3 regions of the Bacillus sp. JJ1122 genome follow, and region 1 is predicted to be linked to each of the others. Evidence: riboswitches for the same ligand, from Rfam matches in the RefSeq annotation. Region 1 holds a riboswitch; each other region holds the start of a gene.

Region 1 (3,280 bases):
CCTGTTGAATAAAATGGATGTTATCTATAGCCAGCAGGAAGCAATTGAAGTATTTGATAGTACATGGTCTGAAATCAGTCAATATTACCCTGATGCTAAAATGTTTGCCTTCTCTTCAAATTATGAAAGGCAGCAGCAGCTAAAGGATTTCTCTGATTTTATCAAAACAAATCGAAACGCCATCAACTTCGAAGAAGAGCGTACGTCGAAATTGCAATTCTTTGTCAGAAGGGCGATTACTTATTTGCTTGATAAGCGTATCGAAATCGAAAATAACCATATGGAATCTATCAGCTGGAACGAAGAAATGGTCGGTAAACTTAATGGAGCCATCAATCAGCTGGGAGATATTGAAGAGGAAAAATCACGCTCAATCCAAAAATCGTTCCGAAAAATTAAGGACGACACTCGTGCTGAAATCATCGAGAAAATTCCAGAACTGCTTCGCGGCTGTACGGATTTAGTGACGGAAGAGAGTGATTTTGGAAGGCTTCATGATGAAATTGATAAAGAAATGAATATACGAATCCAGGATTATCTGGATAACACGGTGCTCCCTAAGTTCCATGAAGCTCTAGAAGGCTGGGTACAATTTTCAAAAGACGAATTCGACCATAGCCAGTCGTATCTGAACGAAATGGCTGAAGGTTTCAATGCGATGTATGGAGATGAACGGATAAAGCTCGAATGTGATTTTAGAGTGCTTGATGACTGGCGGCGTGATGCTGACCGGATGACTAATGGTTTCCATTATGAAAAGGTCAATATCATGCACAGATCGACTCCTCAGCAGTTCTTTTTAAAGAGTGCCGGTAAGCTTCTTGGAGTGCTGCCGCAAAATAATACGATGCTGTACAACCGTTATAAAACTTATCTTGAAACCGAAGATTACTATGAAATCGCCGTTTCGATTGCAAACAAGTTTCTTCAGCAATTCGAGATTTTCGAAAAGTCGATTGAACGCGATGTGAATTTATTCTTTAAACAGCCGTTCATTGCTCTTGAGCAAGCTGTTGAAGAGGCACGTACAGAAATTGAATATGGCAAAAATGAGCTTGAAAAAATGAGAGTGAACCCTGAGTTGTACCGCGATCCATTAACGCTGTATGAAGTAAAACTGCGTCAATATGAATGGATGACGGCAGCTGGCAGAAGAGAGTAACTGGTAAAAGGAAGATTCCTGTTTGGGGATCTTTCTTTTTTTTATCCAGTCAGAGAGGTTAAACGAATAAAATTAAATTTTCGAAATAATATTGACAATATGAGTATAGGAGATTAAAGTAAGTTTATTGATTTGCTCCGTTAACTTAATAAAGAAATTCTCTTATCAAGAGTGGCAGAGGGACTGGCCCTGTGACGCCCGGCAACCGTTCCATATGGAATTGGTGCTAAATCCTGCAAAACATTTTATGTTTTGAAAGATAAGAGAGGAAGAATCCGTCTGTTCTTTTACGTTGATGAAACCTCTCTTTTCTAGGGAGGTTTTTTTATATGGTTGGAAAAATGCAAATCATTCATAAAGGGGGAAAAGACATGAAAAGAAATGGTTTGAAAAAGGTATTTTTAACAGCGGTTGCGGCAGCACTTTTGCTGACAGGCTGCGGCGGCGGGGAAACAAAGACGGCAAGCGGACCTGTTGAAGGCGTTCCTGATCGCTTTGCCAAAGGTGAAGAAGTGAAAATCAAGGTCATCCGCAAGATTGGCGGCGATGATCATACGGCTCAGTATTTAGCAGGGGCTAAAGCGGAGGGAGAAGCCCTTGGCTTCAAGGTCGACGTATTCACTGCAAATGGCGACACGGCAAAATTCCATGATGCAGTCAACCAGGCGCTACAGCAGGATTATGATGGCTTCCTCATTTCACACGGAGATGACGCAGCGACAGTGGATGATATCAAAAAGCTTGTTGAAAAGGGGAAGAGTGTTGTTACATTTGACTCGAATGCTGACATTAGCAAGGTTAAAGGAGTCACTCTTACTTCCCAGGATGATGAAGCACTTGCAAAACTTGCTCTTGATCAGCTTGTAAAAGAACAAAATGGTGAAGCCAATATTGTATACCTTTGGGTGGATGGTTTCCCGCCAATGGTGAGAAGAAATAAAGTTTATCAGGAAACATTGAAGGCTAATCCTGGAATTAAAGAGGTTGAGAGATTCGGAGTGGCAGCTGCCAATACAAGTGTCCAAACTCAAAACGCAGTAGCGGCGATGCTGAATAAACACCCTAAAGGTGAAATCGACGCGATTTTTGCAACTTGGGATGCATTCGCGATTGGTGCTGCCCGTGCGATCAAGGAAGCTGGCCGGGATGAAATCAAAATCTATGGAATCGACGTTTCCAACGCTGACCTTCAGGAAATCCAGGGAGAAGAAAGTTCATGGAAATATACTGCAGCAGTAGATCCTAAATTAATTGGCGCAGTAAATATGAGAATCCTGGCGAAAAAGCTGGCTGGGGAAGAGACACCTCCGACTTATGACCTTGAAGCAGCCCTGATCTCACAGGAAAAACTGCAGGAGTCAAAAGAGGCGGTCAACATGGTCAATCTTGCAGATATCATCACAGGCTGGGGACAATCAGATGCCTTCGAAGAAGATTGGATGAAGAAATTAAAGGAACACTACAAAAAATAAGCTGTTTTTGCAAAAGTATAGTAAGTTTTAATGAAAATTGACTGCACGTCCATCAGTTCATACTTATAAACAAGCATATTATTTTATTGGCAAACTGGAAATGAACGAAGAGAAAGTGAAAAAATTTATACAATATAACCATCTCCAGCAGACACTCTCATTTTTAGAGTGTCTGCTTTACAGATTAATAGGGGAGGATGAATCCGGATGACTGCGAAGAAACTTGAGATGAAAAGCATTACAATTGATTTTCCAGGTGTGCGGGCTCTAGATCATGTGGACTTTACCGCAGAAACAGGGGAAATCCATGCTTTAATCGGCGCAAACGGAGCCGGTAAATCCACTTTGATGAAAGTACTATCCGGAGCTTATGATCATTATTCAGGCGAGATTTTATTTGATGGAGTGAAATTAGATATCCGTGTGCCCGGCGATGCTCAACTGCATGGAATCCAAACTGTGTACCAGGAGGTTGATACGGCAATCATCCCTTCGCTGACCGTGGCTGAAAACATTATGCTGAACCAGACTGTACAGAGCATGGAAAATAAGCATTGGATCAAGTGGAAGCTTCTTTATAAACAGGCGGAAGAAATCCTATCCGGCATGAATCTTCATATTCCTGTGAAAAAACTGGCCGGCGAGC
Region 2 (3,280 bases), on a different contig from region 1:
ATAATTGTAGGCTGTATCCTTTCTCTCATCTACCAAAGCAAAACGCTTTGAGTGAATTGGCACCATTTCAATAAGCAAGCTTATTGACGGTTGCCGGGTTTCATAGGGCACTTCCCTCCACCTCTCTTGATAAGAGCACGCTATTCATTTTTTTAATCGGTTTTAAGTTACGAGTGTGATTTTATCACGGAATAAAAAAGGGTGTCAATAAAATTATTCTCAAATATCAAATGGAATGTACTGGAAAATACGTTTTATACTTTTGCTGCAGCAGATGGAACACCCGTCGCTTTTTCGATCGCCTGCTCCAAATCTTCTAAGATATCGTCAATGTTTTCAATGCCGACCGATAGTCTGATCAAGTCCTCGGGTACGCCGGCTGCCTTAAGTCCTTCGGCATCAAGCTGTTGATGTGTTGTGCTTGCCGGATGGATAATCAGGCTTTTCGCATCTCCCACGTTGGCAACATGCGACCATAATTTGACTGAATTGATCAGCTTGGCTCCAGCGTCCCTTCCTCCTTCGATGCCGAAAACGACAACTGCCCCGGCACCCTTAGGAAGATATTGATCGGCAAGCTTTTTATCAGGATGGGCATCATGGCCCGGATAAGCAACCCAGGTGACGGCTGGATGTGACTCAAGGAATTCGACGACCTTCAAGGTATTCGCCACATGTTCCTTCATCCTGACATGCAAGGTTTCAATTCCGAGATTGAATTGGAAAGCACTCTGAGCGCTGATTGATGGCCCCAAGTCTCGAAGGAGCTGCACTCGTGCTTTTACAATAAAAGCGGCAGCACCGATTGCTTCGCTGTAGACCAAGTCATGATAGCTAGAATCTGGCTCATTAAATCCAGGGAATTTAGCTGATTTCCAGTCAAAATTTCCGCCGTCAACGATGATACCTCCTAGAACTGTCCCATTTCCAAGAAGCCATTTTGTAGCTGAGTGGACGACAATATCTGCTCCATGCTCGATTGGCCGGCATAAATATGGAGTGGCGAACGTATTGTCAATGATCAGTGGAACTCCTGCCTCATGGGCAATGTCCGCTACTTCAGCAATATCTAAAACCCGAAGGCTTGGGTTTCCAATCGTCTCAGCAAAAACAGCCTTTGTTTTCGGCGTGATCGCTTTTCTGAAATTCTCAGTGTTCTCAGGATCGACAAAATGAACCTTAATCCCATACTTGGGCAAAGTGACGGCAAAAAGATTATAAGTTCCTCCATAGAGATTGGAAGCCGCCACTATTTCATCCCCAGCCTGAGCAATATTCAAGATGGACATTGTAATTGCTGCCATTCCGCTGGAGACTGCCAGCGCGCCGATGCCACCCTCAAGCAAGGCAACTTTTTCCTCGAGAGCCGTTACTGTCGGGTTATGGATCCTGGAATAGATATAGCCCGACTCTTTAAGTGCAAAAAGATCAGCCGCATGGCCTGTATTTTCAAATTGAAAAGCATTGCTAGAATAGATTGGCAACGCTCTGGCCCCTGTAACCGAATCTGGAGATTGCCCTCCATGTACTCCTAACGTTTCAATTTTGTAGTTTCGCTGTTTTTCCACCATTTCCATCTCTCCATTCGATTAATTTTAGGAAAGAAGATACGAAAAAACCCTCTTCCTAAGAAGAGGGTCGTATATCGTCTCTCCTTATCTTTTCAGAGCCATAACTCTGATGGAATTAGCACCGTGTTTACTAACCGGTTGCCGGGCTTCATTGGGCCAGTCCCTCCGCCTCTCTTGATAAGAATATTAAGTTTTAAATTTTTTCTCAAAATGGTCTTGCAAGTTAACGTGATAATATCATGCAGTAGACTGCCGGTCAAATATTTTTTAATTTTTCAGATAAAAACTTTTAGAGGCATCGGCCTGGCTAGGTAAAAGATTGATTCAAGCACCAGTATCGTCCTAAATGGGCATACAAGATTAAAATAGCCTATGTTAATGCCTTCACGCAGCTTTATGTTCCCATCAAGCAAATGAAGTAAAAGATCTTCCCTTCCAGAAAGTTTCGCATATTGAAAAGCTGGAAATGCACGATCTCTGCTGAATTCAACCTTGTTCTTTTTGAACGATAAATAATAAGTTTGCTTTTCTGCTTCAATCGTGAGACATAAATCCAGATTATTAACTAATAGCATAATATGATTTTTCTTCTGAATTTCATTCATAAAGCTTTCGATTCTTTCTTCCATCCCTTCAGCCCCCTGTTATTACATATTCCTTGTGTTACGGAAAAACCCTGTAATAACCCTTCGACAAATATTACGGGGCCCCTCAATAAATAGGTTCACAGGGGTAAGAACGTCGATTGATGCTGCATCCCAGCAAATAATTGATACCTGATTCTTGCTTTTGTGCGAACTCAGCTAAAAAAAGACAATGCCTAGGTGGAATTTCGGCATTGTCCATCATTTCCCGAGAAATATGTCTAAACATCCTGCAATGTAGTTAAGTTCCTTTAACGATTCTTGAATTCATCAGTGACATAAGAAATTTTTCATGCCCAGGTAAATATCGAAGCCTTCTAAGCAAAAAAAACGGCTTAGCCGTTTGTTTGTACATTCTCTAGTGTTTTCAATTTTTCATATAAATAAGGGACGGATTGAAAGGCATATATTTTCTCCTGAATCTCTCCCTCGTTTAAGACAATCAGGCATGGAACGCTTTCGATTTCGAATATCTCGGCCATTGCCGGCAAGTAATTCAAATCTGCTTTGCCGCCAGAAATATCAGGCAGCAATTGTTCTATAACGGTAAGCATTTTTCCTGCTACCTGGCAAGTTCCGCACATAGGCGTATAAAAATACAGGAAACCTGTCTGCTTTTCCTTTAAAAAAGCTTCCATCTCTTCCTTAGTCCACTCTTTCATCTACAGTCATCCTTTTTCTAAATACTCTGCATGAACGTCGATATTTGCTCCAATCAAAACTGTAGCCAGATGGTACTCTGGTGCAGTGGCCACTTCCCTGTACATTTTATCAATGTACAAATGACTCGCTTCTGGAAACTCCCGTTTAAATTGCTTTCGAAGCTTCTCCCCGGAAGCATCCGCATCCACAAGAATATATACATCCTTATCAAAAAGTGAATCAATCAGCTCATCAAGCTTAGACACACCAATCGTTCCATTTGTACAAATAATTTCTACCGGTTCTTTTAGCACGGTCTGTACCTTTCTTTTGTCTGACGAGCCCTCCACTATGATCACCTTGTGATTTTCGTCCATCGCCATAACCACCTATGCACCAGAAAATAATTACTTTACAACATTA
Region 3 (3,280 bases), on a different contig from region 1:
ATCAACAGTGGTCATAAACAACATTTGGCACTAACAGAGCCTTTCTAAAAAAGAGAGCTCAACTCAAAAACGAAATGCTTTTACATTCAGACAGATACAATAAATCTAGATTTTATCAAACTGTCAATCGTTCTCTTTTCTCTTCGACGAGGGGCATGACATCTTTCGCGAAACGCTCCATTTCCTCTAACTGAGGTGAGAATTGGAGAAGAAGCAATCCTAGTCCAGCCTCTTCATACTGTAAAATTCGTTCTGCAATCTGCTCTGGTGTGCCCACCAAGTTTGGTCGCAAACCACGATTGGAAACGGAATAATCCTGAAGCTGGATCTGTTGTTCGAGCTGAGATTTGCTCGTGAAATCCTTAAATCCTGCGTAGGCGCTCGATTCCTTCACATATGTGATTCGCTCCAATTCACCCAGCGCTTCTTCCTCGGTATCCCGGCAAATGACATAGGCCGCCATTCCGAACTCTGACAGTTCTGCATTCCCCGTAGCAGCTCTGCGAATTTTCATATCGGTAATTTTCCGCTGAATTTCCTCAACCGTACCTCCATGCATCACATAAGCATCGCATTTCTCAACAATCGTCTGTTTTCCCTTCTCGCTTTCTCCGCCCGCGTACTAAAATCGGATTGGGACGCTGAACCGGTTTTGGAAATAGCTGTGTATCTTTCAGTTGATAAAATTTTCCCTCATACGAAAAACTGTATCCGCTCCAAAGTCCCTTTAAAACATCGATGAATTCCGTGGTCCTTTCATATCTCTCATCATGCTCGGTGAAAATACCTCCGTACTGGCGTGCTTCTTCTTCCCACCAGGCAGAAACGACATTCAGAGTGAAACGTCCGTTGCTAATCTGGTCTATATTTGCGGCCATCTTTGCAGTGATAGCCGGATTGTGAAAGCCAGGACGGACAGCAGCCATAATTTCTTTTTTTCCGTAACAGAAGCAAGTGCGGCAGCTGTTGTCCAGGCTTCAAGTGAATCATGCTCGGGTCCTTTAATATCATTTAAGTACAGCTCAGCGATTAATGATGTAGAATAACCCAATTGCTCTGCTGATTTGATCACCGTCTTAGCATATTCAAAAGTCGGTGGCATCTTTTCGTCTTCAACATTCCTTAACCATCCGCCAAAAATTGGCAGCCAAAATCCATACTTCATTCCTAATCTCTCCTATGCTCATTTAATCTCGACTTTACCAACCTGTTAAGTTGGTATTATTTTAAAAAGATAGAGACTTAACAAAGTCTCTCAAAAACAAAAGCTCCCTTCACTAAGAAGAGAGCTGTTAAAAACTCTCTCCTTATCTTTCGAACAAAAAGTTCGCAGGAATTGGCACAGTGTTCTAATGAACCTGTTGCCGAGGTTTCGCAGGGCCTTTCCCTCCACCTCTCTTGATAAGAAGACAATATGTATTAAATTTTAGTTCAATAAAGTGATAATATTCTAAATTTAAATAAAAGTCAATTCGTATACCGAAATATTTTACAATATTATAAGGAGTGCTCAAGCATAAACCGGTTCACACGCTCTGCTGCTTCTGTCAGTCTCTCCGGAGGCTGTACCATCGCGATACGAACATAGCCCTCGCCTTGTTTGCCGAAAGCGTCACCAGGGACGACTGCAATTCCTTCCTGTTCAATCAATTCGAAAGCAAAATCACGGGATTTCCATCCGGCAGGTATTTTCGCCCAGACAAACATCGTTGCTGGGGAATTAGCGACCTGCCACCCGCTATTTCTTAATCCGGAAACTAAGGCATCCCTACGAGCTTCATATTGCCTTACCTGGTCCTGCAGAAACGAATAATCAGAAGTCAAGGCAGCAACTGCTGCCATCTGGATCGGATAAAAGATCCCATAGTCGATATGTGATTTAAAAGAAGCCAAGATATCAATGACTTGTGGATTGCCTACCACATAGCCAATTCGGCAGCCTGCCATATTAAACGTTTTCGAGAGCGAATTGAACTCTACACCCACTTCCTTAGCACCAGGCACTGACATGAAACTGATTTGCGGGTTTCCATCATAGATAAGCTCAGAATATGCAAAATCATGCACAACCAGGATATTATGCAGCTTGGCAAACTGGATAACCTCTTCGAAAAAGCTATGGTCAGCAAGCGCAGTAACAGGATTTCCCGGGTAGCTTAAAACCATCATTTTCGTCTTATGTAAAACGTTTTCTGGAATTTCATTAAGTTTAGGGAGAAATTTATTCTCTTCAAGCAGTGGCATTGGATGGATGAGCCCGCCAGCAATCGTTACACTAGCTTCATAGATTGGGTACCCGGGATCCGGCACAAGTACATAATCACCTGGATCAATGATCGCTGTGGCAAGATGAGCAAGTCCATCCTGAGAACCCATAAGCTGCAGGACTTCATTTTTATCATCCAGTTCAACACCATAACGCTGCTGATAAAAATACTTAACTGCCTCATTGAATTCACTGATCCCTTTCAATGTATACCCGTATCTTCCAGGATCCTTCGAATATTCAACCAGGGTATCAACTACAAATGAGGGTGGCGGGAAATCCGGGCTCCCGATGCTAAGATCGATCACATCTTTCCCTTTCAAAACAGCAGCCTGCTTTCGATCTACCACCTCCTGAAAGATGCTGGAAGTCATTTTTCTAATTTTTTCTGATCCGTAGAGATTCATGGACATTCCCCTTTACTGTGAATTTGCGTCATGTTGCTGTTCTTTGAGAATTCTAATTTTTTAAAATATAAATTCGATTATAACAGTCTCACATTTACAGTTCCAGAATCTTTTTTTATTCTTCTGAATTTTTGACTTAATAAAGTCCTCTGCCCATGCCACTCTTTTAATAGGTTTTCAAAAAGGCATGCGATGATCATCTTATTGCAATGGTAGGTTCCAAGCTTATATTAATGGTAAAATGAAAAAAATGTTAAATATTTAGAAGGAGTGAAAATAATTATGGATACTCAAATTACTACAAAAATGAAAATTTCAAAGCCCGCTCATGAGGTATATGAAGCATTTGTAAACCCTGTAAAGATGGCTAATTTCTGGTTTTCATCCGGAACAGGAAGAATGGAACCAGGAAAGACGATAATCTGGAGGTATGATGAATACAATGCAGAAGGTTCCGTCCATGTGTTGGAGGTCGAAGAAAATAAGAAAATCGTGTTTTCATGGGGAGCAGAAAATCAAGAAACAATTGTTACAATCACACTGAAAGAGATGGACGATACGAGTACCATTGTTGAAGTGATCGAATCTGGTTTGATAGCAGATGATC

What was found. A riboswitch is a leader RNA that binds a small molecule or an ion and turns the genes downstream of it on or off. The one in region 1 is predicted to bind S-adenosylmethionine.
Region 2: it holds a riboswitch for S-adenosylmethionine, as region 1 does, so the genes downstream of both, V7201_RS00645 (O-acetylhomoserine aminocarboxypropyltransferase/cysteine synthase family protein) here and V7201_RS12775 (sugar ABC transporter substrate-binding protein) in region 1, are expected to answer to the same signal.
Region 3: it holds a riboswitch for S-adenosylmethionine, as region 1 does, so the genes downstream of both, V7201_RS19380 (LLM class flavin-dependent oxidoreductase) here and V7201_RS12775 (sugar ABC transporter substrate-binding protein) in region 1, are expected to answer to the same signal.

Annotation. Positions count from the first base shown of each region.
Region 1 is NZ_JBALQL010000022.1:26,654-29,933, forward strand. Features, by position in the region: gene V7201_RS12770 (dynamin family protein) at 1-1,162, shown strand, start outside; SAM riboswitch class I at 1,322-1,428, shown strand; gene V7201_RS12775 (sugar ABC transporter substrate-binding protein) at 1,534-2,634, shown strand; gene V7201_RS12780 (sugar ABC transporter ATP-binding protein) at 2,842-3,280, shown strand, end outside.
Region 2 is NZ_JBALQL010000001.1:132,491-135,770, reverse strand. Features, by position in the region: SAM riboswitch class I at 23-136, opposite strand; gene V7201_RS00645 (O-acetylhomoserine aminocarboxypropyltransferase/cysteine synthase family protein) at 255-1,571, opposite strand; SAM riboswitch class I at 1,653-1,755, opposite strand; gene V7201_RS00640 (hypothetical protein) at 1,847-2,200, opposite strand; gene V7201_RS00635 (thioredoxin family protein) at 2,551-2,877, opposite strand; gene V7201_RS00630 (toprim domain-containing protein) at 2,884-3,234, opposite strand.
Region 3 is NZ_JBALQL010000036.1:7,229-10,508, reverse strand. Features, by position in the region: partial or broken gene V7201_RS19380 (LLM class flavin-dependent oxidoreductase) at 116-1,165, opposite strand; SAM riboswitch class I at 1,305-1,408, opposite strand; gene V7201_RS19375 (LL-diaminopimelate aminotransferase) at 1,498-2,673, opposite strand; gene V7201_RS19370 (SRPBCC family protein) at 2,956-3,280, shown strand, end outside.